Regions from separate parts of the Actinosynnema sp. NPDC059335 genome, predicted to be linked through region 1. Evidence: riboswitches for the same ligand, from Rfam matches in the RefSeq annotation. Region 1 holds a riboswitch; each other region holds the start of a gene.
The links. Region 1 has a riboswitch for cobalamin ahead of metE (5-methyltetrahydropteroyltriglutamate--homocysteine S-methyltransferase). Riboswitches for the same ligand answer to the same signal wherever they lie in the genome.
Positions count from the first base shown of each region.

Region 2: linked by a shared signal. The riboswitch ahead of cobN (cobaltochelatase subunit CobN) and the one ahead of metE (5-methyltetrahydropteroyltriglutamate--homocysteine S-methyltransferase) in region 1 are both predicted to bind cobalamin.
Region 3: linked by a shared signal. The riboswitch ahead of ACFXGA_RS08960 (CbtB-domain containing protein) and the one ahead of metE (5-methyltetrahydropteroyltriglutamate--homocysteine S-methyltransferase) in region 1 are both predicted to bind cobalamin.
Region 4: linked by a shared signal. The riboswitch ahead of ACFXGA_RS34945 (prenyltransferase/squalene oxidase repeat-containing protein) and the one ahead of metE (5-methyltetrahydropteroyltriglutamate--homocysteine S-methyltransferase) in region 1 are both predicted to bind cobalamin.

Region 1 is NZ_JBHYXZ010000002.1:59,198-66,519, forward strand. It holds gene kdpA (potassium-transporting ATPase subunit KdpA) at 1-1,575, opposite strand, end outside; gene kdpF (K(+)-transporting ATPase subunit F) at 1,575-1,676, opposite strand; gene ACFXGA_RS00955 (hypothetical protein) at 1,673-1,801, opposite strand; gene ACFXGA_RS00960 (hypothetical protein) at 2,280-2,798, shown strand; gene ACFXGA_RS00965 (acyl-CoA thioesterase) at 2,951-3,448, opposite strand; gene metE (5-methyltetrahydropteroyltriglutamate--homocysteine S-methyltransferase) at 3,445-5,679, opposite strand; cobalamin riboswitch at 5,799-6,009, opposite strand; cobalamin riboswitch at 6,189-6,400, shown strand; partial or broken gene ACFXGA_RS00975 (ribonucleotide reductase N-terminal alpha domain-containing protein) at 6,520-7,322, shown strand, end outside.
Region 2 is NZ_JBHYXZ010000120.1:12,359-19,680, reverse strand. It holds gene ACFXGA_RS29560 (precorrin-2 C(20)-methyltransferase) at 1-116, opposite strand, end outside; gene ACFXGA_RS29555 (precorrin-8X methylmutase) at 113-739, opposite strand; gene ACFXGA_RS29550 (hypothetical protein) at 736-1,746, opposite strand; cobalamin riboswitch at 1,754-1,888, shown strand; gene cobN (cobaltochelatase subunit CobN) at 1,922-5,494, shown strand; gene ACFXGA_RS29540 (extracellular solute-binding protein) at 6,028-7,314, shown strand; gene ACFXGA_RS29535 (carbohydrate ABC transporter permease) at 7,314-7,322, shown strand, end outside.
Region 3 is NZ_JBHYXZ010000019.1:50,147-57,468, forward strand. It holds gene ACFXGA_RS08950 (HAD family hydrolase) at 1-614, shown strand, start outside; gene ACFXGA_RS08955 (CbtA family protein) at 664-1,401, opposite strand; gene ACFXGA_RS08960 (CbtB-domain containing protein) at 1,410-1,595, opposite strand; cobalamin riboswitch at 1,626-1,802, opposite strand; gene ACFXGA_RS08965 ((2Fe-2S)-binding protein) at 1,851-2,510, opposite strand; gene ACFXGA_RS08970 (GNAT family N-acetyltransferase) at 2,575-3,750, opposite strand; gene ACFXGA_RS08975 (N-acetyltransferase) at 3,834-4,286, shown strand; gene ACFXGA_RS08980 (hypothetical protein) at 4,297-4,689, shown strand; gene ACFXGA_RS08985 (phosphoribosyl-ATP diphosphatase) at 4,741-5,004, shown strand; gene ACFXGA_RS08990 (antibiotic biosynthesis monooxygenase family protein) at 5,001-5,288, shown strand; gene ACFXGA_RS08995 (phosphoribosyltransferase) at 5,273-5,905, opposite strand; gene ACFXGA_RS09000 (thioesterase family protein) at 5,949-6,722, opposite strand; gene ACFXGA_RS09005 (RecB family exonuclease) at 6,736-7,322, opposite strand, start outside.
Region 4 is NZ_JBHYXZ010000179.1:217-7,538, forward strand. It holds gene ACFXGA_RS34940 (cytochrome P450) at 1-1,114, opposite strand, end outside; cobalamin riboswitch at 1,208-1,332, shown strand; gene ACFXGA_RS34945 (prenyltransferase/squalene oxidase repeat-containing protein) at 1,424-2,734, shown strand; gene ACFXGA_RS34950 (hypothetical protein) at 2,731-3,567, shown strand; gene ACFXGA_RS34955 (energy-coupling factor transporter transmembrane component T) at 3,564-4,625, shown strand; gene ACFXGA_RS34960 (ABC transporter ATP-binding protein) at 4,622-6,370, shown strand; gene ACFXGA_RS34965 (ECF transporter S component) at 6,367-7,203, shown strand; gene ACFXGA_RS34970 (hypothetical protein) at 7,148-7,322, opposite strand, start outside.

The DNA.
Region 1 (7,322 bases):
GGTCAGCGCGGCGACCAGGACGATCGCCCCGCCGAGCAGGGTGGCGAACAGCGGGCCGGTGGTCGGCAGCGTGCCGGCCGTGACCGGCACCTTCCGCTGCCCGGCCAGCGACCCGGCCAGGCACAGCACGGCGACGACGGGCACGAACCGGCCCAGTGCCATGCACACGCCCAGCGACGCCTGGAACCAGTCGTTGGTCACCGTGATGCCGGCGAACGCGCTGCCGTTGTTGTTCGACGCCGACGCGTAGGCGTAGAGGATCTCCGACAGGCCGTGCGCACCGGGGTTGTTCAACGCGCCCTGCGTGGACGGCAGCACGGCCGCGACGCCCGCGCCGATCAGCAACACGGTCGGCATGGCCAGGATCGACACCGCCGCCGCCGTCACTTCGCGGCGACCCAGCTTCTTGCCCAGGTACTCGGGCGTGCGGCCGACCATCAACCCGGCCAGGAACATCGCGATCACGGCCATCACCAGGATGCTGTAGAGGCCGGTGCCCACACCGCCCGGCGTCATCTCGCCGAACAGCATGTTCAGCAGCGCGCCGCCGCCACCCAGCCCGGTGAAGCTGTCGTGCATCGAGTTCACCGCACCTGTCGACGTGGCCGTGGTGGTGTTGGCGAACAACGCGCTCGACGGGACGCCGAACCGCAGTTCCTTGCCCTCCAACGGACGCAGGCCGCTCGCCTCCGCCGCCCAGATCACCGCCAACATCGCGCTCCACAACGCGCCCATCACGCCGAGCAGCACATACCCCTGCCGGCGGTCGCCGACCATCGTGCCGAAGGTGCGGGTGAGCGACACCGGGATGACCAGAATCAGGAAGATCTCGATGAGGTTGGACCAGGCGTTGGGGTTCTCGAACGGGTGGGCGGAGTTGGCGTTGAGCACCCCGCCGCCGTTGGTGCCCAACTCCTTGATCGCCTCCTGGCTCGCCACCGGTGCCGTGGCGACGAGCTGCCCGTCGACGTCCACACCGGACTTCAGGCTCATCACCACGCCGGTGGCGACCAGGACGATCGCGAACATGAACGCCACCGGCAGCAGGACGCGGATCGTGCCGCGGGTCAGGTCGACCCAGAAGTTGCCCAACCGGTCGGTGCGGCTGCGGACGAACCCGCGCACCAGGGCCATCGCCACCGCCAGGCCCACCGCGGCGGAGACGAAGTTCTGCACCGTCAACCCGATCATCTGCACGGTGTGCCCCATGACGGTCTCGGGCACGTAGGACTGCCAGTTCGTGTTGGTCACGAAGCTGACCGCGGTGTTGAACGCCATGCCCGGGGGCACGTTGCCCCGGTCGTAGGCCCACGGCAGCACCGACTGCACCCGCTGGAGCACGTAGAGCAGCACCACGCCGACGAAGGAGAACCCCAGCACGCCCAGCGCGTATGTGCCCCAGCGCTGCTCGGAGTCCGGATCGACGCGCGCGACCTTGTAGACCGCGCGTTCCACCTTGGAATGCTCGGCACCCGTGTAGACGCGGGCCATGTAGTCGCCGAACGGCCGGTACACCACGGCCAGGGCGACGATCAGCAGACCGACCTGGAGCAGACCGGCCACAGTAGAGGACATCAGAATTTCTCCGGACGGACCAGCGCGACGAACAGGTACCCGATCAACAGCAGGGCCAGCACACCGCCGACGGTGTTGGCCATCACCCCGGTGCCGCTCACAACCGCCCCAGACCGCGCACGCCGAGCGCCAGCAGCAGGAACACACCTATGATCAGCAGCACGTAGGCCAGATCGGCCATCTCCGCGCCCCTTCCCGACTCCGAGCGGTCTCGACGGACCGCCATGCCGGAAAGGATGCACCCGGAAGTGGCCGGCCCACGGATGCCTGACGGGTCCCTAACGCCCTCGATCCGGTCCCTTACGCGATGTTGACGACCGGGAGACGCCGGTCTCACCGCAGGTCACGACCGGGTTAACCACGATCGCTGCGGGCGCTGCGCACAGTGACGAGCACGAGGCGGTCGAGCGCCTGTCCCGGCTGGTCGCCCGGTAGCTGCAGCGTTCGGCGTCTTCGGCGACCGACTGGGCCGCGCCAGAATCTGAACCGTGCTCACAGGCGGCTGCCGAACCGGCGTCGTACCGGACTCCGCAGTCACGTACTGCTACCCAGTTGTTCGGATTCAGCACTCCCAGTAATTATTGGCAAGCTCAGTTCGTCCACGCCCGACCTGTGCCGAGCAGGCCGCCCGGTAGCAGGCGCACAGGATCGGCGGGAGAACCCACCCTGAAAGAATCGGAGCGAGGACAAAGGAGTCTGCTCAGATGACCTCACCCCTGTTATCGAGGATCGGTCGCGCTGCCGCCGTGGCGTTCACGGCCATCGCAACCACTTCCACCCTCACCGGCGGCGCGAGCGCCGACCCGGCCGCAGCGGCGGTGCCGTTCAAGGCCGAGCACACTGACCGCTGCCTGAGCAGCCACACCACCGGCCAGTTGGCCTGGCGCAACGCGCTGCCGGTCCCGACGCCCCACCCCGTGACCGCGGTCAAGGTCACCGGTGAGGTCGCGCTGCGCAACGCCACCCCGTGCGCCCCGCCCACCCGAGCCGTCGCGGTGGCCGTGTTCACCGCCTACAACGGCCGCACCGCCGTCGATACCGAGCGCCAGAGCACCACCGGCGCGACCAAGTTCGAGTTCGTGCTCTCCGTGCCGCTCGTCCCGACGCCGACCCCGGTGCCCATCGACCGCGTCACCGTCCAGGTCTGCCACACCGCCATCACCCCCATCCCCGAACCAGGCCCGCTCACCTGCGGCGACATCTCCACCTACCCCATCTCCTGACCCGTGCGGCGGGTGTGGCGGGCGATCCACCCCGTCATACCCGCCACCCGGTCGATGACGGGTGATCACTCATCGCCGTCATCGCCACGGTCATCGTCTCCGTCGTCATCGTCATCGTCGAGGTCGACCGGGGATAGGTCGGCCGGTTGCGGTCACACCCCGACCGTCCTGGAGGCGACGATCGCCCGACTGCGGGCCAGGCGGTGGGTGCGGCGGATCTCCGCCTCCGCACGGCGGCGGCGGTCCTCGGCGCTGTCCGGCACCACGGGCGGGACCGGCCGCGGACGGCCGTCGTGGTCCACGGCCACCAGCACCACGTAGGCCGAGGCCACGTGCACCGCGGGCACCGAGCGGTCCCAACGGTCGGCGGTGACCCGCACCCCGACCTCCATCGAGGTGTTGCCGGTCCAGTTGACCTGGGCGTGCAGGTGCAGCACGTCACCCACGCGCACCGGGACCAGGAACACCATCTCGTCGACCGCGACCGTCACCGACGGGCCCTCGCAGTGCCGCGCCGAGACCACCCCGGCCAGCGAGTCGACCAGCTTCATCAGCACCCCGCCGTGCACGGTGCCCATCAGGTTGGTGTCGTGGTCGTCGGTGATCCGCGAGATCGTCAACCTCGACGCGGCGGTGGGCTTGCCGCTCACCCCAACTCCGCCCGCACCCGCCGGGCCGCGGCAACCAGGGTGCGCAGCGCCGGTTCGACCTCGCGGTAGCCGCGGGTCTTCAGGCCGCAGTCGGGGTTGACCCACAGCCGGTTTCCCGGCAGTACCCGCGCGGCGGCGGCCACCAGCTCGACGACCTCGTCCACGTCGGGTACCCGCGGCGAGTGGATGTCGTACACGCCGGGGCCCACGCCGCGGCTGAAACCGTTGGCCCGCAGGTCTTCCAGGATTTCCATCTTGGACCGTGCGGCCTCGATGGTGGTCACGTCCGCACCCAGGCCGTCGATGGCGTCGATGACCTCGCCGAACTCCGAGTAGCACAGATGCGTGTGTACCTGGGTCTCCGGTGCGGCGCCGGAGGTGGCCAGGCGGAACGCGGCCACCGACCACTCCAGGTAGGCGGGTTGGTCGGCGGCGCGCAGCGGCAGCAGCTCGCGCAGCGCGGGCTCGTCGACCTGCACGATGCGGATGCCGGCGGCCTCCAGGTCGGCGACCTCGTCGCGCAGCGCCAGCGCCACCTGGTCGGCGGTGTCGGCCAGGGGCTGGTCGTCGCGGACGAACGACCACGCCAGGATCGTCACCGGCCCGGTCAGCATGCCCTTGACCGGCCGTTCGGTCAGCGATTGGGCGAAACTCGCCCACGGCACGGTGATCGGTCCGGGGCGGGTGACGTCGCCGTGCAGGATCGGCGGGCGCACGCAGCGCGAGCCGTAGGACTGCACCCAGCCGTGCTCGGTGGTGGCGAAGCCGTCCAGGTGCTCGGCGAAGTACTGCACCATGTCATTGCGCTCGGGCTCGCCGTGCACCAGCACGTCCAGCCCGATGTCCTCCTGAAGCGCGATGACACGGGCGATCTCGGCGCGCATCCGCTCGACGTACTCCGCCTGCGACAGCGCACCCGACCGCAGTTCCGCGCGAGCAGTGCGGATGTCGGCGGTTTGGGGGAACGAGCCGATGGTCGTGGTCGCCAGCGGCGGGAGGTCCAGGCGGTCTTCCTGGGCGGCGGCGCGGTGGGCGTAGGGCGCGCGTTCGCGGTCCTGCGGGCGCAGCGCGGCCAGCCGGGCCCGCACGGCCTCGTCACGGCGGGGGCTCGCGGCGGGCTCGTCGGCCTGGCCGGCCCACGCGCCGGTCACGCCCTCGCGCAGCGCGCGGCCTAGCAGCACGACCTCGCGGACCTTCTGCCTGGCGAACGCCAGCCGCGACCGCACCGCCGGGTCCAGCCCGGTCTCCGCGTCGAGGTCGTAGGGCACGTGCAGCAGCGTCGAGGAAGTCGACACCGCCACCTCGCCTGCCGAACCGAGCAGCGACACCGCCGTGGCCAGCGCCTTCCGCAGGTCGGTGCGCCACACGTTGCGGCCGTCCACCACCCCGGCCACCAGCGTCTTGTCCCGCAGCGCCGGGATGCCCGCGATCCCGTCAACCGCGCCCGCGACCAGGTCCACGCCGATCGCCTCGACGGCCGTGCCCGCCAGCACCGGCAGGGCGGGGCCGAGGCTGCCGTAGTAGCCGGTGACCAGGAGCTTCGGGCGGGCGTTGAGCGAGGCCAGCCGGGTGTAGGCCCGGCCCAGCGCGGCCAGGTCCGTTTCCGCGCGGTCGGCGGCGAAGGCCAGCTCGTCGAGCTGGACCCACACCACGCCCTGCGCCGCCAGCACAACCAGCAGCTCGGCGTAGACGTCCACCAGGTCGTCCAGCCGCGCCAGCGGGTCGGCGCCCTTGGCCAGCAGCAGGAACGTCACCGGGCCCAGCAGCACCGGCCGGGTCTCGATCCCCAGCCGGCGGGCCTGCCGGTAGTCGGCCAGCGGCTTGTCCCCGGCCAGCCGGAACACCGTGTCCGGGCCGATCTCGGGCACCAGGTAGTGGTAGTTGGTGTCGAACCACTTCGTCAGCTCCAGCGGCGGCGCCTGCGCGTCGCCCCGTGCCGCCGCGAAGTAGGAGTCCAGCTCGTGCTCGCGCCGGTAGCGGTCCGGGACCGCGCCGACGAGGAACGCCGTGTCGAGCACCTGGTCGTAGAACGAGAACGTGTTGGACGGGATCGAGTCCAGCCCGGCGTCGCGCAACTCCCGCCACGTTGCCGCGCGCAGGTCGGCAGCGGTGGCGAGCAGGGTGTCCCGGTCGGTCCTCCCCGCCCAGTACGCCTCCACGGCGCGCTTGAGTTCCCGATGGGGACCGATCCTCGGATATCCGAGCACGGTGGCGCCGATACCGCTGGTCACAAGCTCTCTCCTCGCGAGCGTGCGTGAAGTCCGGTCGCTGTCACGGGCACGCTTCGCGGGCGGCACTCGGCCGCGTCCGCGCGAGCCCTCCCGCGAGGCTCCCGGACACCGCGTACCCGGTGGGTGCGCGGACCGGTGGCAGGTCTTCGGACTCACGGGCGTCGAACCCACTCCTACCGGCCGTCGCTTCCCACGCGGAGCGCGCAGTGCTTGGTTGACGGCTTTCGTTCCCGTTCACCGCTGCGGGGCAGTCCCGGATTCGCACCGGGTTCCCTCTTGCCTCGCCTCCGCCGTCACCGACGCGGGCGAACCACCAGCGACGGCAGCGTAGCGCACCGCGGGAACACCGCTCAGAATCCGGGAACCGCCTGGTGCGCATCGGTGATGCGTGAGCGGTGCCCTCCTCGTCCGGGAACGGGCTGCTGTTTGAAGGATGAACCCCGAGAGCGGGCCGGCGCAGCGGACACGTGTCCATGTGGGGGTGGGTTGCGCGGCGATCTACAACATGTAGTGTTCCCGCCGTCGATGGTTCCGACGCCCTCCGAGGGCCGAGGAGGCAAGAGGGAACCCGGTGCGAATCCGGGACTGCCCCGCAGCGGTGAGTGGGAACGACCGCCGTCACGAAGCACTGCGCGTCACGCGTGGGAAGCGACGGCCAGTAGGTCCGGTGTCAGCCGGGTGTCCGCGAGTCCGAAGACCTGCCGTCGGTGCGCGCGCCGGCCGGCGTGCGCGTGTCCGGGGCCTCGTGGGCGGGCCGACACGGATCAGCGTGCCGTCGCGCACGCGCTCTGTGGCACCCCCGCGTGCTCCGGGCCGCTCCAGGCTCGCGAGGAGAGGGCTGTGTCGACCACAACCACGAGCACCACCGCGCAGGTGCGGGTGATCCGCCGCGACGGCAGTGCCTCGGCGTTCGACGCCACCAGGATCGCGGTGGCGATGACCAAGGCGTTCCTGGCCGTGGAGGGCGACGCCGCCGCGTCGTCTTCCCGCCTGCACCCCCTGGTGGAAGACCTGACGGCGCAGGTGGGGGCCGCGCTGCTCAAGCGCGCGCGGCCGGATGTCGCGCTGCACGTCGAGCAGATCCAGGACCAGGTGGAACTGGTGCTGATGCGCGGCGGTCACCACGAGGTGGCCCGTGCCTACGTGCTCTACCGCGAGGAGCACGCCAAGGCCCGCGAGGTCGTGCCCGCCGCATCGGAGTTCCGCGTCAAGGGTCCGGACGGCGAGCTGGTCCTGCTGGACTGGGACCGCGTGGGCGTCGTGGTCGGTGAGGCGTGCGCGGGCCTGGCCGACACCTCGCCGGAGGTCGTGCTGGCCGAGGTGCGGCGCACCGTCTACGACGGCATCACGGTCGACGAGCTGGCCGTGGCGCTGGTGATGGCGGCGCGGACGCTGGTGGAGACCGAGCCGAACTACTCGTTCGTGGCCGCCCGGCTGTTGCTGGACCGGCTGCGCCGCGAGGTGCTGACCCGGCTCGCCGGACGCCCGGTCGAGGCCACCGGCGAGCAGATGTCCTACGTGGACTACTTCCCGGCCTACGTGCGCCTGGGCATCGAGCTGGACCGGCTCGACCCGGAGCTGGCGGACTTCGACGTCGAGCGCCTGGCCGCCGCGATCCACCCGGAGCGGGACACGAAGTTCGA
Region 2 (7,322 bases), on a different contig from region 1:
TGCCGCGCGCTGTGGAACACCACCACGTCGGCCTCGCCGATCAGCCGCGCCGCCTTGACGGTCACCAGCTCCGGGTCGCCCGGACCCACCCCGACCCCGTACAGCCTGCCCGTCATTCTTCCTCGCTCGCGATCGCGTTGAGCGCCGCCGCGGTCATGGCGCTGCCACCCCGCCGGCCGCGCACGACCAGGTACTCCAACCCCAGGCCGTTGGCCGCCAACGCGTCCTTCGACTCGGCCGCGCCGATGAACCCCACCGGCACGCCGAGCACGGCGGCGGGTCGGGGCGCGCCCGCCGCGATCAGGTCGAGCAGGTGGAACAACGCGGTGGGCGCGTTGCCGATGGCCACCACCGCGCCCTCCAACCGGTCCCGCCACAGCTCCAACGCCGCCGCGCTGCGCGTGGTCCCCAGCTCCTCGGCCAACCCGGGCACCCGCGGGTCGCCCAACGTGCAGACGACCTCGTTGTCCGCGGGCAGCCGGCGACGCGTCACGCCCGCCGCGACCATCTGCGCGTCGCACAGGATCGGCGCGCCCGCCAGCAGCGCCGCCCGCGCGTCGCGCACCACGTGCGGCGAGAAGTCGACGTCCCCGACCAGGTCGACCATCCCGCAGGCGTGGATCATCCGCACCACCACCCGGGCGACGTCGGACGGGAACCGCGCCAGGTCGGCCTCGGCGCGGATGGTGGCGAACGAACGGCGGTAGATCTCCGCGCCGTCCTTGACGTACCCGGTCACCTGATCTCCTCGTACCCGTCGCCGGTCGCGACGAACTCCACCACGTCGCCCGCCGGGCGACCGCACCGCCGGGCGCAGCCCGACCAGTGCACCCGGCCGGACCCGGTCCGCGCCCGCACCCAACGGGTCGCGTCGGCCCGCACGTCGGCCAGCGACTTCGCGCACCCCGGCCGCCCGGTGCACGCGCTGACGCCGTGCCACGGCGAGTCCGGCGACGTGAACAGGCCGCCGGTGTCGGTCCCGGCCGGCAGCACCAGGCTCCGCCACGGCGTGATCCGCACCGGCACGCCGGCGAGCAGCCGCGCGTCCCACCGCCCGAACGGCACGCCCGCCACGACCACGTCGCCGTGCCCACCGGGTGCGACGGGCGTCACACCGGACGGGATTTTCACGGAACCGGGCTCGCCCAGCGCCGCCGTGATCTTCCGCACACCGCCGTCCACTTCGGACAGCCGCCACGCCTCGCCGCGGATCCCGGCGAACACCCGCGCGGCCGTCACCACGGCGTTCACCGGGTCCGCCACCCGCAGCCCGGAATCGCGCCCGGCCAGGAACAACGCGTCACCGACGAGCCCGATGTCACCCGACAGGCCGCTCACCGCGCCACCCACCGTGACCAGGAACCTCCCCGGCAGGGAGGCCAACTCCGGCGCCGCGAGCAGCGCCGCGTCGAGCGCGTCCACCAGCGCCTGGTTGTCCTCCATCGGCGCGGCGACGATGTTGCGCATCCGCTCGTGCGTCACCGACGGCAGCAGGCCGGCCGCGCGCAGCCGCGCGCCCAGCTCGTGCTCCGCCCCCGGCGCCAAGCCCCTGATCTGCACGTTCGCCCGTGACGTCAGCTCCAGGAACCCGTCGCCGAGGTCCAGCGCGGCGGCACGCAGCACGTCGACCCGCTCGGCGCTCAACGTGCCGCCGGGCACCCGCACGCGCGCCAACCCGCCGTCGGCGGCGCGGTGCACGTCGACGGCGCCGGGGCAGGCGTCCGGGTGAGTTCGCTCCGTGGGCATGGACTGGATGCTAACTGCCGTTAGGGTGACCTCCGAACGGCGAAGCAGCAGGAGGAAGCCGGTGTGAATCCGGCGCGGTCCCGCCACTGTGACCGGGGGAGCCCCCGGGAGTCAGGAACTCCGCTCGCCGTCCCCTACGACCGGGGCGAGGACCCCCGAGGGATGGAGCCCGCACGTGATCCTGCTGTTGTCGACCTCCGACACGGACCTGCTGTCCGCCCGTGCCAGCGGCGCCGACTACCGCCTGGCCAACCCCGCCCGCACCGCCGTGGACGACCTCCCGGTCCTGGTGGAGGGCGTCGACCTGGTGGTCGTGCGCATCCTCGGCGGTCGCCGGATGTGGGAGGAGGGGCTGGACCGGCTGCTCGCGTCCGGCCTGCCGGTCGTCGTGCTGGGCGGCGAGCAGAACCCGGACGCGCCGCTGATGGAGCTGTCGACGGTGCCCGGCGGGGTGTGCGCCGAGGCGCACGCGTACCTGGCGCACGGCGGCGCGGCGAACCTCGCCCAGTTGCACCGCTTCCTGTCCGACACGGTCCTGCTCACCGGCCACGGCTTCGCGCCGCCCGCGCCGACGCCGACCTGGGGCCTGCTGGAGCGGGACGACCAGGCCGACGGGCCGACCGTCGCGGTGCTGTACTACCGCGCCCACCACGTGGCCGGGAACACCGCGTTCGTGCACGCGCTGTGCGACGCGATCGTGGCCAAGGGCGGCCGTCCGCTGCCGGTCTACTGCGCCTCCCTGCGCACCGCCGAACCGGAGCTGCTGGCCGAGCTGGCCAAGGCCGACGCCTTGGTGGTCACCGTGCTCGCGGCCGGCGGCGCCAAGCCCGCCGCGGCGTCCGCCGGCGGTGACGACGACGCGTGGGACGTGGGCGCGCTGGCCGCCCTCGACGTGCCGATCCTCCAGGGGCTGTGCCTGACCACGAGCCGTGCCGCGTGGGAGGGCAACGACGACGGTCTGTCCCCTTTGGACACCGCGACGCAGGTGGCGATCCCGGAGTTCGACGGCCGGATCATCACGGTGCCTTTCTCGTTCAAGGAGGTCGACGAGGACGGCCTCACCGTCTACGTCGCCGACCCGGAGCGCGCCGCCCGGGTCGCGGGCATCGCCGTGCGCCACGGCAGGCTCCGGCACGTCCCGCCGGCCGAACGCCGCGTCGTGGTGATGCTGTCGGCCTACCCCACCAAGCACTCCCGCATCGGCAACGCCGTCGGCCTGGACACGCCCGCGAGCGTGGTCCGGCTGCTCGCCGCGATGCGCGACCGGGGCTACGACATCGGCGACGGGCTGCCCGGCGTGGCCGACCTCGACGGCGACGCGCTCATCCACGCGCTCATCGCGGCCGGCGGCCAGGACGCCGACTGGCTCACCGAGGAGCAGCTCCGGGGCAACCCCGTGCGGCTGCCCGCCGCCCGCTACCGCGAGTGGTTCGCCACCCTGCCGGCCGACGCGCGCGAGGAGGTGGAGCGGCACTGGGGCGAGGCGCCCGGCAACCTGTTCGTGGACCGGTCGCGCGACCCCGACGGGGAGATCGTGCTGGCCGCGCTGCGCTCCGGCAACGTCGTGGTCATGGTGCAGCCGCCGCGCGGCTTCGGCGAGAACCCGATCGCCATCTACCACGACCCGGACCTGCCGCCGAGCCACCACTACCTGGCCGCGTACCGCTGGCTGGAGGACGGGTTCGGCGCGGACGCCGTGGTGCACGTCGGCAAGCACGGCAACCTGGAGTGGCTGCCCGGCAAGGCGGTCGGCCTGTCGGCGGCCTGCGGTCCCGACGCGGCGCTGGGCGACCTGCCGCTGATCTACCCGTTCCTGGTCAACGACCCCGGCGAGGGCACCCAGGCCAAGCGCCGGGCGCACGCCACCCTGGTGGACCACCTCGTGCCGCCGATGGCCAGGGCCGACAGCTACGGCGACATCGCGCGGCTGGAGCAGTTGCTGGACGAGCACGGCACCATCGCCGCGATGGACCCGGCCAAGCTGCCCGCGATCCGGGCCCAGATCTGGACCCTCATCCAGGCCGCGAAGCTCGACCACGACCTCGGCCTGTCCGACCGCCCGCACGACGACGGGTTCGACGAGCTGATCCTGCACGTCGACGGCTGGCTGTGCGAGGTCAAGGACGTCCAGATCCGCGACGGCCTGCACGTCCTCGGCCAGGCGCCCACCGGCGCGGCCCGGGTGAACCTGGTGCTGTCGATCCTGCAGGCCAAGCAGGTGTGGGCGGGGCAGGTCGCCGCCCTGCCGGGGCTGCGCGAGGCGTTGGGGCTGGCCGAGACCGCGGGCGGCGCGACCCGCGTCGAGACCGACCGCGTCGAGGAGCGGGCCCGCGCCCTGGTCCAGGCGATGGAGGACGCCGACTGGGACGTCCGCGCGGCCCGGACCCTCACCGACGACGAGGACGTGGCGCGGGTGCTGGAGTTCGCCGCCACCGAGGTCGTGCCCCGGCTCGACCGCACCACCGACGAGCTGGCCAACGTGCTGCACGCGCTCGACGGCGGGTACGTCCCGGCCGGTCCCAGCGGCTCGCCGCTGCGCGGCCTGGTGAACGTGCTGCCGACGGGCCGCAACTTCTACTCGGTGGACCCCAAGGCGGTGCCGTCCCGGCTGGCGTGGGAGACCGGTCAGGCGATGGCCGACTCGCTGCTGGCGCGCTACCGCTCCGAGACGGGGGAGTGGCCCGCGTCGGTCGGCCTGTCGGTGTGGGGCACCAGCGCCATGCGCACGGCCGGTGACGACGTCGCCGAGGTGCTGGCCCTGCTCGGCGTCCGGCCCAAATGGGACGAGGGGTCCCGTCGGGTGACCGGTCTGGAGGTGATCCCGCTGGTCGAGCTGGACCGACCGCGAATCGACGTCACGGTCCGCGTGAGCGGCTTCTTCCGGGACGCGTTCCCGCACGTGGTGGCACTGCTCGACGACGCGGTGCGACTGGTCGCGAACCTGGACGAGTCGGCGTCCGACAACTACGTCCGCGCGCACGCGCAAGCCGATCTCGCGCAGCACAACGACCCGCGTCGCGCCACAATGCGCATCTTCGGCAGCAAACCCGGCGCGTACGGCGCGGGCCTGCTCCCGCTGATCGACAGCCGGAACTGGCGCGACGACGCCGATCTGGCCGAGGTCTACGCGGTGTGGGGCGGCTACGCGTACGGCCGCGATCTCGACGGCGTGGAAGCGCGCCCGGCCATGGAAAGCGCGTACCGGCGCATCGCGGTGGCGGCGAAGAACATCGACACCCGCGAACACGACATCGCCGATTCCGACGACTACTTCCAGTACCACGGCGGAATGATCGCGACCGTCCGCGCGCTCACCGGCAAAGCGCCCGCCGCATATGTCGGCGACAGCACGCGTCCGGACGCGGTGCGCACCCGGACGCTGCACGAGGAGACGAACCGCGTCTTCCGCGCCCGCGTGGTGAACCCGCGGTGGTTGGCCGCGATGCGCGAGCACGGCTACAAGGGCGCGTTCGAACTCGCCGCGACGGTGGACTACCTGTTCGGCTACGACGCCACCACCGGGGTGGTCGCGGACTGGATGTACGAGCAGCTCGCGGCCAACTACGTGCTGGACCCGGTGAACCGGGAGTTCCTGGCGCGGGCCAACCCGTGGGCGCTGCACGGCATCTCCGAGCGGCTCCTGGAGGCGGCCGACCGGGGCATGTGGGAGCACCCCGAACCGGAGACGCTGGAATCGCTGCGAAAGGCATATCTGGAAACCGAGGGCGATTTGGAAGACGGTCGCTGAACCGCGGCGCGACCGGGGCCGCGCAATGGCGGCAATACCCTGATCGCGGGGTGCCCCTATATTCGCGCGATCTCTCGCGGCGGGCGTCCCCGTCGCCGGGGCAATGGGCCGGCGCGTCCCCGCGGGGCGACTCGGCGCCACTCGACCGGCCGGTGTCATCACCCGGCCGGTCGAGTCACGACACCCGACCGGACAGTCTTACCGACACCCCGTGTGCGACTCGCCGGGGGTGGTTGCGGACGCGCTTGCACTTCCGGGGCACACTGGTGCCGGGTGAGTGGGGTCACGCCTCGTGAATCGTTTCCGGGTCATCGTCTCGGAGATGAACCGAACGTGTCCGACCGGTCTACGAACAGTGCCTGAACGGACTACCGTTCACACCGCTAGCAGAATCGGTCCAGCTACGCAAACGCAGCAACGTCGGTAACAGCGCGGACACGGGCGCTTGACACGACTCCGTGGCGCGAACCACACTCCCCCAAAACCTGGGAGCGCTCCCAGAACGTTCACCGCCGATCAACTGAGGAGTTCTCGTGCGCTACCGTCGAGCAGGCTTGGCCAAAGTCCTGGCCTGCACCGCAGTGCTTGCCGCAGTCGCCACGGCCTGTGGCTCGGGAGGGTCCGGCACGTCATCGGATGGCAAGGTCGAGCTGACCATCGCGACCTTCAACGAGTTCGGCTACGAGGAGCTCCTCAAGGAGTACGAGGCCGCCAACCCGAACGTCAAGGTCACGCAGCGCAAGACCGGCCAGGGCGCGCCGCACCACCAGAACCTGTTCACGAAGCTGGCCGCCGGCTCCGGCCTGGCCGACGTCGAGGCCGTCGAAGAGGGCTTCCTGAGCCAGGTCATGGCGAAGTCGGGCCAGTTCGAGGACCTCAAGGAGATCGGTCCGAAGGACGTCCGCGAGGACCGCTGGCTGCAGTGGAAGGTCGACGCCGTCACCACCAAGGACGGCAAGCTCATCGGCTACGGCACCGACATCGGCCCGCTGGCCATGTGCTACCGCAAGGATCTGCTGGAGGCCGCCGGCCTGCCGTCGGACCCCGAGGGCGTGAAGCCCCTGTTCGCCACCTGGGACTCGTACTTCGAGGCCGGTGACAAGTACGTCAAGGCGACGGGCAAGCCGTGGTTCGACTCGGCCGCGCAGATCTTCAACCCGATGCACAACCAGGCCAAGACCGGCTACTTCGACCGCGACGACAAGCTCGTGATCGAGACCAACGACGACAAGAAGATCTGGGACCAGGTCACCGGCGCGGTCGCGCGCGGCCAGTCGGCCAAGCTCGCCGCGTGGAGCCCGGAGTGGGAGACCGGCTTCAAGGAGTCGGCGTTCGCCACCAAGACCTGCCCGTCCTGGATGCTGGGCGTCATCGAGGGCAACGCCGGCCCCGACCACAAGGGCAAGTGGGCCGTCACGGCCGCGTTCCCGGGTGGCGGCGGCAACTGGGGCGGCTCGTACCTGACCGTCCCGAAGCAGGGCAAGAACAAGGCCGAGGCCGCCAAGCTGGCCGCGTGGCTGACCGCGCCGGAGCAGCAGATCAAGGCGTTCAAGGCCAAGGGCACCTTCCCGAGCCAGACCGAGGCCCTGATCTCCCCTGAGCTGCTGAACCAGACCAGCGAGTACTTCGGTGGCGAGAAGGTCGGCATGCTGTTCGCCGAGCAGGCCAACAAGGTCGCGGCCGCCCAGTACAAGGGCCCGAAGGACGGCGAGATCCAGGACAACGTGGTCTCCCCGGCACTGACCTCGGTCGAGCAGGGCACCTCGCCCGAAGAGGCGTGGAACCAGGTCGTCGAGGGAGCCAAGAAGGCTGCCAAGTAATGACGACC
Region 3 (7,322 bases), on a different contig from region 1:
AGAAGCTGTGGGACATCCCGCTCTACGAGTTCGTGGAGAAGTTGGGCGGCACGCTGTCGCTGGAGACCAGGCAGGCGATGGTCGGGTCGAGCGTGCCGCGCACGATGGCGATGCTGTTCGCCGAGGTTGGCGAGCCGAACCCGACGCCGGAGGACGTGGCCGACGGCGCGGCGTGGATCATGCGCCGCACCGAGGAGGTGTTCCGCGCCGGGCTGCCGTGGCGGCCGGGCGCGCAGGAGGCGTTGCGCGCGGTCCGCGACTCGGGGGTGCCGATGGCCCTGGTCACCTCGACCGAGCGCCAGTTGACCGAGGTCGCGCTGGACACCATCGGGCGGGACCTGTTCGACGTCACCGTGTGCGGCGACGAGGTGGACCGCCGCAACAAGCCGCTGCCCGACCCGTACCTGAAGGCCGCGCGCCTGCTCGGCGCGAACCCGACGCGCTGCGTCGCGATCGAGGACTCGCCGACCGGCGTGGCCTCCGCCGCGGCCGCCGGGTGCACGGTCCTGGTGGTGCCGTGCGACGTGCCGGTGGAGCCGGGCGAGCGCCGCGTGTTCCGCGACTCCCTGGTGGGCGTCACCCTAGCGACGCTCGCCCCGCTCCTGAACGGCTGAGACCCCGGCCCGACCGCAGCCGACCCGGCCACAGCCGACCCGACCGCCGCTAGACCGCCGACACCGGCCGAACCCGCCGCACGGCCGGGTCGACCAGCAGCCCGAACACCACCCCGAGCCCCAGCCACAACGTGGCCGTCTCGGCGAGCGACGCGAGCCGGAACTCCCACAGCACGGCACCCGGCACGTCGGCCGGCACCGCGTCCGGCGTGCCCGGGAACGCCACCAGCAGCACGACCACGGCCGCGACCACCGCCAACGCCACCACCGTGCCGCGAACCGGCGGGCTCAACCGGTGAAGCCGTGACGCGAGCCGGCTCGCCCCGGCCGCGACCAGCAGCCCGGCCGCGATCAACCCCAGGTAGAGCACGGTGCGGTACTCCACCGTGTCGGCGTCGCCGACACCGGGCGGGTTGGCCGGGTACTTCACCGCGGGCAGCACCGCGGCCGCGCCGAACGCCGCCGCGGACAGCGTCACCGCCCGCACGAACGGCGTCCGGCCCGCGAACCACCGCCGCGACCCCGCGTACGCCGTGGCGAACAACGCCCCGACCGCGACGCCGACGAGCACCGCGGCCAGCACGCCGCCGACGACCTGCGTGCCCCGGCTGAACACCTCGCCGTGCCCGTGCCCGCCCGACGCCGCGGGCCGCGCCTCCTCGACGGCCAGCGCCGCCCGGATCGGCGCCTCGACCACGAGCACGCCGACCAGGCCCGCGAGCAGCCCGGACACCGCGCCCGCGCCCACACCGCGGGCCAACAACCCCTGGTAGGTGGGTGTCCTCACGCCGGCGCCTAGTGGCACGGGACGCCGAGCGCGTGCCGGCCGTCGTGGAAGAACTCGTGCACGGTCTCGGCGGCGTGGCCGAGCGCGATGCCGTTCTCCTGCAGCACCAGCCAGGTCACGGCCAGCGCGACCAGCGCGACGGCGTAGGCCCATTTGGGGACCGGTGGGGAGAGGGGGTGCGCGGGGCTCGTCATGACGGCCTCCTCCATACCTCGTGGAAGGTCAACAACAACTCGTGCCGCAGCCGGTCTCCTGACTCCCGGATCGACGCCGTCCCCGCGTCTTCCCAGCCGCTGCGCGCGGCCAGTGACGTGCTCGGCGGGTTGGCTCCCCGGTCACAGTGGCGAGGACCGCGCCGGATTCCCACCGGCTTCCCGTCCACTGCGGCGCCCGAACGGTAGAGGCCGATCACCGGCGGGCACAACCGACCAGACGAGTTGTCGTGCGCGTCATCCCCGCCGCGGCGGCAACGGGCAGTCGCCGCACGTGCCGCCGCCGTCGAGCCGGTAGTACAGGCAGCAGCTCCGCCGCCGGAACGCGATCTCGCCGGGGAACGGGATGAAGTCGCCGGTGCCCTTGAGCGGCGGTTCGGCGAACAGCTCGTCGGCCAACGCCGCGCAGTCGACGCCGCCGCGGTGCACCGTGCGCAACGCGCCCGCCGCGGACGACCCCGCGTTGCCCCACAGCAGACCGCGGGCCACCCGGGTGGTCGCGTGCAGCGCCTCCACCACGGGCCCCAGCGACTCGGCGAGGCCGACGCCGGGCAGCGGGTCCTTCAGCCGGACCTGGAGCCCGTCCGGGCCGTAACGCCACCACAGGTTCGCGGGTCGGACGTCCGGCGCGACACCGCCGACCGCGCGGGCGGCCACGACCGGGCTGAGCAGCCGCGCCGTGTAGCCGAGGAAGAACAGCGACCCGGCGACCCGCCGCTCCCCGGTGCGGTAGCGGGCGGCGATCCGGTCGAGGGCGTCGGGCAGGGCGGGGCCGCGGTCCGCCAGCGCCTCGCCGTCGTGCCAGCCGTCGTCGGGCCGGCCGACGTCGAGGGCGAAGAACGGGCTGAGGCCGCGGACCTGCCGCAGGGTGGCCAGGACTCGGGCGAACTCGGACACGCGCCCCAGTCTGCCGCCACCGCGCCACCTGCGTCCGCAAGCCCCCGTCCGCCGCCCTCGTCCGTCAGGGGATGTAGAACGTCATCAGGTCGCCCCGCACCGGCGGGAACAGCGCGTGCATCAGCTCGGCGTTCGGCCCCGGGTACACATCCGGCTCCCGCGCCGTCAGGCCGCGCAGACCGTGCGGACCGAACAGCAGCGACGCCAACCGGTCCGGCGCCACCCCCGCGCCGCCCGCCGCGCCCGGCGCCTGCATCCGACCGCCCGGCACGACCGGCCCGACCTCGCCCGCCCGGAACGGCAGCCGCACGTGCGAGCCGTAGAACGAGACGATCGCCTCACCCTCCCGGTCCGCGAAACCTCCCCGCGCCAACCGCCGCCCGAACACCGGCCGCAGGTGCTCCAGCAACGCGACCGGGTCACCGATCCGCACGTAGTACGAGTTGGCCTCCTCCGGCGGCGGCCCGAGGAACGGCGCCAGCGCCGCGCCCGCCACCGACCACGGCCGGTCGGTCATCTCGGTGGCCCCCGTCGCGGCGAGCAGCGCGTGCGCCGCCGCCTCGTCCACGGCGGCCACCTCGCACAGCCGCACGCCCTCCTCCGGCGGCGTGGTGCGGCCGGTCGCGACCGGCACGCCGTCCCGCTCCACCAGCCACTGCGCGCTGCCGTCGCGGGCCACCAGCCACCGCCACAGCGCGGGGGAGTGCGGCATCCGCAGGTCGGCCCGCGCCTGCTCGGCGTCCTGGAGGCGCGCCATCGCCGGGATGTCGGCCACGGTCGCCTCGCGCACCACGTGCCCGCCGACGTCGGGGCGTCGCACGACCGGCCGGGTGGCCGGGATCGGGATGGCGTAGGTGTAGCCGAACCGCCGGTAGAAGTAGGGGATGCCGAGCATCACGTGCACCAGGTGACCGCGCGCGGCCGAGCGCTCGTGCGCCCACGCCATCAGCGCCCGCACCAGCCCCCGGCCCTCGTAGTCGCGGTGGGTGGCGACCAGCTCGACCTGCCCCGCCGGGATCTCCACGCCGTCGAGCACCAGCGTCTCGTCCAGCAGGGTCGCGGTCGACACGACCTCGTCGCCGTCCACCACGACCGCGCACGCGTCCCAGCCCGCGTCCGGGTCCTCGACCACCAGGCGGTGGTCCACGGCGTCGGCCGGCTCGCCGCGCTCGGCCAGCAGCGCGCCGATCCGGTCGAGGTCTTCGGGGCGCGCGGTCCGCAGCACCAGCCCATCGGTCACCACGCCAGTGTCGTGAGGCGACCGGAGACCGCGCCAGCGGTTTTTCGGTGGCGTCGGCGGCCACGCCACCGCACAATCCGCGCATGCCCTGGCTCCCCGCTGACTTCGCCCACCCGACCCGCGTGCCGCTCGACGCCGAGCACCACCTGCGGCCCATCCGCGAGTCCGATGTGGACATCGACTACCCGGCCGTGATGGGCTCGCGGGAGCGGCTGTGGTCGCGGTACGGCGAGAAGTGGGGCTGGCCGCCCGCCGACATGACCCACGAGCAGGACCGGGTGGACCTCGCCCGCCACGAACGCGAGCAGGACGCGCACGAGTCGTTCAACTACGCCCTGTTCGACGCCGCCGAGACCGCGCTGCTCGGCTGCGTCTACATCGACCCCGTGGCCGAGCACGAGCCCGCCGACGCGCGGATCTCCTGGTGGGTCGTGGACGGGCACGTGGGCACCGACCTGGAACGTGCGCTCGACGCGTTCGTGCCGAAGTGGATCGCGGAGGTGTGGCCCTTCACCAGTCCCGAGTACGGGATCTAGAGTCCGTGCGGTGACCTCGTCGGCCAAGTGGACCATCGTCGCCGTCTGCCTCACCGTCCTCGCCGTGCTGGTGCCGTGGTCGCACTACGGCGGCATCGACGTCGAGCTGCCCCGCCTGCCGCTCTGGTGGGCCTACGTGGGCGCGGCGTCGGCGATGCACGCGACCGCGATGGCGCCGCCGCGTGCCGCGCTGCCGGTGGCGGCGGCGTTCGCCGTGGTCGCGCTGGTGGCGGCGGTGGTCGTCGCGACCGGCTACGACGCCTCGTCCCACATCTTCGACCACGTCATCCCGGCCGTCCGGCCGCGTCCCGGGCTGGGCGCGGTGTTCGCCGTGGCGGCGGTGGCCGCGCAGGCGGCCGGGCTGCGCGCCCGTGCCCGCGCGGCGCGGTCCGTCCCGGCCTGACCGGGGTCCTGGCTGCCTGCGGCCGTTCGGGGGATGGGAGGATCAGACCCCGTGAAGACCTTCGACGAGCTGTTCGCCGAGCTGAGCGAACGCGCACGCACCCGCCCTGAGGGCTCCGCCACCGCCGCGGCTCTGGAGGCCGGGGTGCATGCGCAGGGCAAGAAGGTGCTGGAGGAGGCCGGCGAGGTCTGGATCGCCGCGGAGCACGAGTCCGACGAACGCCTGGCCGAAGAGGTCTCCCAACTGCTGTACCGCGTGCAGGTGCTGATGCTCGGCCGCGGCCTGACCCTCGAAGACGTCTACAAGCACCTGTGATCCTGGAAGTCGCCGCGCTCGACGTCCGCCCCGGGCTGGAGGCGGACTTCGAGCGGGCGTTCGCCGAGGCGCGCGGGCTCGTGGCGCGCTCGCCCGGGTTCGTCTCGCTCGACCTGCGGCGCTCGGTCGAACGACCGTCCCGGTACCTGCTGCTGGTGGGGTGGGAACGGCTGGAGGACCACACGGTCGGCTTCCGGCAGGGACCGCTGTACCCGCGCTGGAAGGCGTTGCTGCACCACTTCTACGACCCGTTCCCGACCGTCGAGCACTACCGCGAGCCCTGACCGCCCAGCAGCGCGACCACCTGGTCGTCGGTGACCTGGTCGAACCGCTCGTAGAACCGGCCGACCGCGCGGAAGTCGGCCCGCGCGTGCGGGCACACGACCAGGTCGGCGTCCTCGGCCAGGGCGCGCACCGCGTCCGCCGCGCCCACCGGCACCGCCAGCACCAGGCGGCCGGGCCGCTGCCCGCGGGCTTCCCGCAGGGCGGCGCGGGCGGTGACGCCGGTGGCCAGCCCGTCGTCCACCACCAGCACGTCCCGGCCCTCCAGCCGCACCGGCCCGTCGCGGTACCGCGCGAGCCGCCGCCGGGCCTCCTGCCGTTCGGCCGCGCACGTCTCGGCCAGGTCGTCGGCGGTGAGGCGGAGCAGGCGCAGCGCGTCCTCGTCGAAGATCGGCGCGCCGTCGGCGGTGACCGCGCCGACGCCGTACTCGGGGTGGCCGGTCGCGCCGATCTTGCGGGCCACGGCCACGCCCAGCTCGCCGCCCAGCGCCGAGGCCACCTCGACCGCCACCGGCACGCCGCCGCGGGCCAGGCCGAGCACCAGGGGGTCGGTCCACGTCCGGTCGGCCAGCGCGCGGGCGAGCACCCGGCCGGCGTCGGAGCGGTCCGCGAACCTCACACCCCCATGGTGCGCGCGTCGCGGGCGGCCGGCGACCGCCGGGCTAGCGCTCCCGCACGAACAGCGACTGCGCGCCGCGCCCCACCTCGCCGCGCTCGTCGTGCAGCACGCTGCTCGCCACGCCGACGCCGGACGGTCCGATCACGGTCCGCGCGTCCAGGGCGAACCACTCGCCGACCGGCTCCCGGTGCAGGTGCACGGTCAGGTCGGTGTTGATCGCGTACCAGGTGCGCAGGTCGAGCCGGCTCGACACGCCGCTCGCCGAGTCCGCCGCGGTGAACAGGCGCTGCGTCGCGCTCGGCTCCTCGCCGGCCACCACGCGCACCCGCGGCCGGGCCCACACCACCGCGTCGCCGGGCGTGAAGACCCCGCCGCGGACCGAGCGCCACTCCATCGCCCCCAGGTAGCCGCCCCGCCAGTGCTCCGGGATCGCCATCGGCCCGCACTCCGCCGGCGGGGTCGGCGGCCCCTGGTCGCCGGCCGCGACCGACGCCGTGTCGCCGACCACCATCCGCCAGGCGTGGGCCCGCAGCACCGGCCGGCCGGCGTGCGCGAGTTCCGCGGCCAGCAGCTCCACCGAACGGCCCGGCCGCAGCACCGACGCCGTCACGGTCAGCTCCGCCACCGGCACCGGGCCCAGCACCTCGAACGCGACCCGCGACAGCGCCGTCCCGGGACGCGGCGCGCACCGCTCCAGCGCCCGCACCAGCAGCGCGGACGGCGGCCCGAGGTGCTGGCTGTCCTCGCTCCACGGCCCCGAGGTGTGCCGGGTGGAGGCGAACCGGTCGTCGGCCAGCCGCTCGTAGAACGCGTCCATCGGTCGGCCCCCGTCAGTCGGCCCGGTCCAGCGCGGTCTCCACCCCGGCGTCCGGCTCCGGCCAACCCGGGTACGGCGGCGGCGTGCCGTCGAACGCCGGGCACAGCGCCTTGTGGTCGCAGTAGTCGCACAGCCTGCCCGGGTTCGGCCGGAAGTCGCCCGACTTCGCCGCGCGCAGGATCGCGTCCCAGATCGCCTCCAGCGTGCGCTCGAACCGGGTCAGCTCGGCCTCGTCCGGCTGGTAGGCGAGCGCCTGCCGGTCGGCCAGGTACATCAGCCGGAGCTGGCGCGGCACCACGCCCCGCAGCCGCCACAGCACCAGCGCGTAGAACTTCATCTGGAACAGCGCCTTGGCCTCGCCGACCTCGCGCGGCGCGGCGCCCGTCTTGTAGTCGACCACCCGGATCTCGCCGGTCGGCGCCACGTCCACCCGGTCGATGTACCCGCGCAGCAGCACCCCGGAGGGCAGCTCCCACTCCACCAGCAGCTCGCGCGCGTCGGCGTCGAACCGGCGCGGGTCCTCCAGCCCGAAGTAGCCGTCCAGCAGCTCCTCCGCCGAGGCGAGCCACCGCTCCTGCTCCGGGTCGCCCTCGGCGAACA
Region 4 (7,322 bases), on a different contig from region 1:
CCCCCACGCACCGGTGCGCGCCGTACCCGAACGCCAGGTGCGACGTCGGCGGCCGGGAGGGGTCGAAGTCCGACGCGCCCTCGCGGTTGGCCGCCGACAGCGACACGATCACCACGTCGCCCTCCTCCACCTGCTGGTCGCCGACCTTCAGCGGGTGCCGGGCGAACCTCGGGAACGCCACCTGCACCACGCTCAGGTGCCGCAGCAGCTCCTCCACCAGCGGCGCGGCGGCCGCGTCGTCGTCACGCATCGCGGCACGCGCCGCGTCGTCCTTCAGCAGCACGATCGCGCCCAGCGCCAGCATCGACGCCGTGGTGTCGAACCCCCCGGTCAGCACGCCGTCGGCCAGGCCCGCCAGCTCGACGTCGCTCACGTCGTCCCCGTGCTGGCGGATGATCGAGCCGATCAGCCCGTCGCCCGGCGACCGGCGCTCGCGGCGCACGATCTCCTCCATGTAGGACAGCGACTCCGAGATCGCGCCCAACGCCTGCCCCGCGCCGCCGAACAGGTCGAACCGCGCCGCCGCCAGCTCCTGGAACCGGTCGCGGTCCTCGTAGGGCACGCCCAGCAGCTCGCAGATCGTCAGCGACGGGATCGGCAGCGCGAACTCCTTGACCAGGTCGACCGGCCCGTCGACGGCCTCCATGGCGTCCAGCCGCTCGGTCACGATCGCGTCGATGCGCGGCACCAGCCGCGACAGCCGCCGCATGGTGAACTCCGGCGTGAGCAGCTTGCGCAGCCGGGTGTGGTCGGGCGGGTCGGCGAAGCCGAGGCCGCCGGGCGACTGCTCGATGCGCCCGACCGCCGCGCCGAGCCGCGCGTAGTCGTTGCTGAACGCGCCTGTGTCGGACAGCACCTTCCTCGCCTCGTCCTGCCCCGTGACCAACCACACCCGCAAGCCGAACGGCACCGGGATCCGGTGCACCGCGCCGGCCTCCCGCATCCGCTCCAACTCGGCGACCGGCACCACCCCGTCCCGCTTCAACGGGACCAGCGCCCGGTCCGGGAGCAGCGACAACGCCCGCGAACCGATCTTGCCCAGCACCCACCGCGTCGCCGAACGCCGTGCGACCCACGCCACCAAGCCGTCGCGCACGGACGCCAGAGTCGTCATCGAACACCCCTCTTCCCCAGATCGAATCGACCGACGGTAACCGTACGTAGGGGTGAGCAGCATCGCGCTAGAGGCGGATTGACACGACAGGGTCCTTGACAGACGATCGGCAATCGCGCGCGAAACGGGGGAAGCCGGTCGAAATCCGGCGCTGACCCGCAACGGTAGGCCCCTCCCGGGGACGAGCCCGAACACCCGTCGCGCGTGCCACGCTCCTGACACCGTCGAGGTCAACGGGTCGGAGCCCGGGAAGCGGCGAGCACGGCTGTCCGGGGTCCGCTCGCGCCTTGCGCCCCGGAAAGGCAGAACATGTCGTTGAGACGGACCGCCGCCGTCATCGCCGCCGCCGCTGTCACCGCGCTCGCGCTCGCCCCCGCCGCACGGAGCCAGGACGAGGCGCGGGCGGTGCCGACGACGGACGCGAGCGACGCCGCCGCGGGGTGGCTGGCCCGGCAGCTCGTCGACGGCGACCACTTCCTCTACCCCGGCACGACCTCCCCCGACCAGGGCTCGACGTTGGACGCGCTGTTCGCGTTCACCGCCGCCGGGGTGGCCTCCGACAGCGCGGACAAGGCGCTCGCGTGGCTCGCCCGGCCGGAGGTCATCGCCAACTACCTGCACTTCGACGACCCCGCCGAGTCGTTCGCGGGCTCCTACGCGAAGCTGGCGCTGGCCGTCCAGGTCCGCGGCGGCGACCCGTCGGACTTCGGCGGCGAGGACCTGATCGCGGGCCTCACCGCGTTGCAGGCCCCGTCCGGCCGGTTCGTCAACAAGTCGCAGTACGGCGACTTCTCCAACGGGTTCAGCCAGGCGTTCGCGGTGCTCGCCCTGGACCGCGCGCAGGGCGCGCCGCGGGCCGCCGTGGACTACCTCGTCGGTCAGCAGTGCGGGGACGGCGGCTTCCCGCTGATCCTGGAGGCCACGCCCTGCGTGTCGCACGTGGACGCCACGTCCATGGCCGTGCAGGCGCTGGTGGCCGTCGGCGACACCGCCGCGGCCGGCGAGGCCCTCGACTGGCTGGAGGGCGTGCAGCAGCCCGGCGGCGGCTTCCGCGACGAGGGCGCGACCGACGCGGGCAACGCCAACAGCACCGGCCTGGCCGCGCAGGCGTTGCGCGCGGGCGGCCGCACGGCCACCGCGGACCTCGCCGTCCGGTTCCTCACCTCGCTCCAGGTCGGCTGCACGGCCGCCGAGGCCGACCGGGGCGCGATCGCGTTCGACGCGACGGGCTTCCAGCAGACCTCGTCGTTGCGCGCCAGCGCGCAGGGCGTCCTCGGCCTGGTCGGCGTCGGCTTCGGCGACCTGACGGCCGACGGCGGCACGCCGGGCACGCCGGTGCTGGACTGCCCGGCCACCACCACGTCGTCGACCGCGGCCACCACCACGAGCACCGACACCACGACGACCACCGGCACCGACGCGACCACCACCACGACGGACGCCTCCGTCACGGCCACCACCACGACCGCCGCGGTGGTGGCCGTGACGGCCAACCGGGGCAACCTGGCCCGCACCGGCGCGGACGTCGGCCCGGCGCTGTGGGTCGGCGCGCTGCTGCTGGTCGGCGGGGTGCTCACGGTCCTGTTGTCGCGCAAGCGGTACGCGGATGCGCGGAAGTGACCGGCCGGTGGGCGCGAGCGCTGACGGCGGCGGCCGTCGTCGGGCTCGCGATGACGAACGCCCCGCTGACCGCGCAGGCGGCTGACTGCGCGGGCGTCACGGTCGTCGTGGACTTCCGCTCGTTGGGCGGCGGCGTGCAGACCGGGTGCGCGCCCGGTGACCCCGCCACGGGGACGGCCGCGCTCAGCGCCGCCGGATTCGGCTACACGTTCGCCGCCCTCCAGCCGGGGTTCGTGTGCCGGATCAACGGCAAGCCGAGCAGCGACCCGTGCCGGACCACGTCGCCGACCACGGCCTACTGGGGCTACTGGCACGGCCGGCCCGGCGAGTCGTGGGTCTACAGCAGCACGAGCGCGAGCGCGTACGACCCCGCGCCGGGCACCGTCGAGGGCTGGTCGTTCGGCGCGGGCGAGCCGCCGGGCATCGCGCCGCCGGCGCCCGCGCCGAAGCCCGCCCCACCGGCGCCCCCCGCGCCCGACCCTGGGCAGCCCGCGCCGAACCCGGCGCAACCGGGTCAACCCGGCCAACCGAATCAGCCGCAACCGCCCGCGCCGCGGCAGCCCGGCCCGCCGACCGCCGAACCCACGCAGGAGACGACCACCACCACGGCGGAGACGACGACCACGCCGCCTTCCTCCGCCGAGGAAACGACGGTCGGCGGAACTTCGTCGAGTCCGGTCGTGCCGACGGACGGCGCGTCACCGGAAGCAGGAGCCGAGCCGACGCCGGACTCGGGCGGCGCGGTCGGCCTGGTGATCGGGATCGTGGTGGTCGCCGTGTTGGCCGGCCTCGGGGTGTGGACCGCGCGGCGGCGCGCCAGGGCGGCGGAGTGAGCCTGCACCCCGGTGCGTGGTGGCTGTGGGCGTTGTGCCTGGCCGCCGTCGCGGCCCGCACCACCAACCCGCTGCTGCTGGCGCTGGTGATCGCGGTCGCCGGGTACGTCGCCGTGTCGTGCCGCGAGGACACGCCGTGGGCGAGCGCGTACGGGGTGTTCCTCAAGTTCGCCCTGGTGGTGCTCGCCGTCCGGGTGGTGCTGCACGTGCTGCTCGGCGGTGTGGGCGGGCCGACCGTGCTCGTGACGCTGCCCGAGATCCCGCTGCCCGACTGGGCGAAGGGCATCCGGCTGGGTGGTCCGGTGAGCGCCGAGGGTCTCGCTTTCGCGCTGTACCAGGGGCTCCAGCTCGCCACGTTGCTGTGCTGCGTGGGCGCGGCGAACGCGTTGGCCAACGCCAAGCGGCTGCTGCGGTCGCTGCCGGCCGCGTTGTACGAGGTGAGCGTGGCGGTGGTGGTGGCGTTGACGGTCGCGCCGCAGCTCGTGGCCAGCGCGCGGTCGGTGCGCCGGGCGCGGGCGTTGCGGGGTGACGCCGTGCGCGGCGTGAAGGCGATGCGGGTGCTGATGGTGCCGGTGCTGGAGGACGCGTTCGAGCGGTCCCTGGTGCTGGCCGCGGCGATGGACTCGCGCGGCTACGGCCGGGCGGCGGGGCTGCCGCGGCGGACCAGGGTGCTGACGGGCGTGCTGGTGCTGGGCGGCCTGGTCGGGTTGTGCGTCGGCGCGTACGGGCTGCTCGGCGGCGGCACCCCGAACACGGTCGGCACGCCGATGCTGGCGGCCGGGGCGGCGCTGGCCGTCGCGGGCCTGTGGACCGGGTCGCGGCGGGTGCGGCGCAGCCGGTACCGGCCGGACCGGTGGGGGCCGCGGGAGCTGCTGATCGCCGCGTCCGGCCTGCTCGCCGCACTGGCGACGTACCTCGCCCCGGACGGCCTCGGCCGGGCGGCGCTGACCCCGGACACCGTGCCGCTGGTCCCGCCCGAACTGCCGCTGCTGCCCGCGGTCGGCCTGCTGTGCGCGCTCGCGCCCGTTGTCGTCGCCAGGAACAGGATGGGCCAGTGATCCGGTTCGAGAACGTCTCCGTCACCTACCGCGACGCCGCCGCGCCCGCGTTGGCCGGGGTGGACCTGCACGTGCCGGAGGGCGAGCTGTGCCTGGTGGTCGGGCGGACCGGGTCGGGCAAGTCGACGCTGTTGCGCGCGGTCAACGGGCTGGTGCCGCACTTCACCGGCGGCACGCTCACCGGCCGCGTGCTGGTGGACGGCCGCGACACCCGCACGCACCCGCCGCGCGAGCTGGCGGACGTGGTCGGCGTGGTGGCGCAGGACCCGCAGGCCGGGTTCGTCACCGACTCGGTCGAGGAGGAGCTGGCGTACTCGATGGAGTCGCTGGGACTGCCCAACCCGGTGATGCGCAAGCGGGTCGAGGAGACGCTGGACCTGCTCGGGCTGGCCGACCTGCGCCGCCGCCCGCTGGCCGCCCTGTCCGGCGGGCAGCAGCAGCGCGTGGCCGTCGGCGCGGCCCTCACCGCGCACCCGCGGGTGCTGGTCCTGGACGAGCCGACCTCGGCGCTGGACCCCGGCGCGGCGGAGGACGTGCTGGCCGCGGTGCACCGGCTGGTGCACGACCTCGGCATGACCGTGCTGATCGCCGAGCACCGGCTGGAACGGGTCGCGCAGTACGCCGACCGCGTGGTGTGGCTGCCGGGCGGCGGGCTGCCGCCGGTCGCGGGCGACCCCGGTCCGGTCCTGGCGGACGCCCCGGTCGCGCCGCCCGTGGTGCGGCTGGGCCGGCTCGCCGGGTGGGACCCGGTGCCGGTGTCCATCCGGGACGCGCGGCGCAGGGCCGGTCCCTTGCGCGACCGCCTCGCCACGCCACCCGCATCCACTCCACCCGCGCGCACGTCGTCCACGCCCGCGCCACCTACATCCGCGCCACCCGCGCCCGCGCCCACATCCGCGTCGTCCACGTCGTCGCCACCCACGCCCACATCCGCGTCGTCCGCGCCTGCACGGCTCGCGCCGGCGTCGTCCACGTCGTCACCGGCAGCGGGCCTGGTGCGGGTTCGGGACCTGCGGGTCCGCTACTCCGCCGTGGACGCGCTGCGCGGCGTGTCGCTGGACGTCGGCGCGGGTGAGCGGGTCGCGGTGATGGGCCGCAACGGGTCCGGCAAGTCCAGCCTGCTGTGGGCCGTGCAGGGCACCGGCAAGCGGTCCGGCGGCGAGGTGGCGGTGGAGGACGTGGACCCGGCGACGCTGAAGCCCGGACCGCGGCGGCGCGCCGTCGGCCTGGTGCCGCAGCAGCCCGGCGACCTGCTGTACCTGCACACGGTCGGCGGCGAGTGCGCGCAGGCCGACCGCGAGTCCGGCCGGTCCCCGGGCACGTGCCGCGAGTTCCTGGACCGGCTCGCGCCGGGCATCCCGGACGACCGCCACCCGCGCGACCTGTCCGAGGGGCAGCGGCTCGCGCTGGTGCTGGCGGTGGCGCTCACCCCGTCGCCGCGCGCCGTGCTGCTGGACGAGCCGACCCGGGGCCTGGACTACCCGGCGAAGACGCGGCTGGCCGAGGCGTTGCGGGACCTCGCCGACGACGGGCACGCGGTCGTGCTGGCAACCCACGACGTGGAGTTCGTGGCCGAGTACGCGACCCGCGTGGTGGTGCTCGCCGAGGGCGAGGTGGTGGCCGACGGGCCGACCGCCGAGGTGGTCACCGCGTCGCCGGTGTTCTCGCCGCAGGTGGCGAAGGTGCTCGCACCGCAGCAGTGGCTGACCGTGGCGGACGTGCGCGCGGCCCTGGCGGCCCGGTGAACGGCGCGCCCGTCCGGATCCGGTCCCGCGCCGCCGTCGCCCTGGGCGTGGCCGCCGCGATCAGCGTCGTCGCGTTCGGGTGGCCGCTGCTGGTGTCCGCGGACGCCGTGATCGCCCAAGGCGCGACCGCGCCGTGGGTGTTCGCCCTGCTGCTGCCGCTCGTGCTGGCGGTCGTGCTGGCCGAGATCAGCGAGGGCGGCCTGGACGCGAAGGCCGTGGCGATGCTGGGCGTGCTGTCCGCGCTGGGCGCGGCGATCCGGCCCCTCGGGGCGGGCACGGCGGGTGTCGAGACGGTGTTCTTCCTGCTCGTGCTGGGCGGCCGGGTCTTCGGGCCCGGTTTCGGGTTCGTGCTGGGCAACACGATGCTGTTCGCGTCGGCCCTGCTCACCGGCGGCGTCGGGCCGTGGCTGCCCTACCAGATGCTCGCCGCGGCGTGGGTGGCGCTCGGCGCGGGGCTGCTGCCGCCCGCCCGCGGCAAGGCCGAGTTGGCGCTGCTGGGCGGGTACAGCGCCGTCGCCTCGCTGGTGTACGGGCTGCTGCTGAACCTGTCGTTCTGGCCGTTCGCGCTGGGCGCGGGCAGCACGTCGCTGTCGTTCCAGCCGGGCGCGCCGATCCTGGACAACCTGGTCCGCGTGGTGGCGTTCAGCCTCGCCACCTCGCTCGGCTGGGACGTCGGCCGCGCGATCACCACCACGATCCTGGTCCTGGTGACCGGCCCGGTGCTGCTGCGGACGCTGCGCCGGGCCGCGCGCCGCGCCTCGTTCGGCGACCCCGCGCTCACGCCGGGAGCCGCGCCGCCACCTCCGCCACCGCGTCCAGCGCCGCCGATGTGAGGTGGCCCGTGGCGACCTCGGCCTCGGCCACCGCCACCGTCGTGCGGTCGAGGTCCGAGCCGTAGTTCGCGCCGGTGAACGCGATGTCGGCCAGACCGACCTCGGCCGCGCCCAACGCC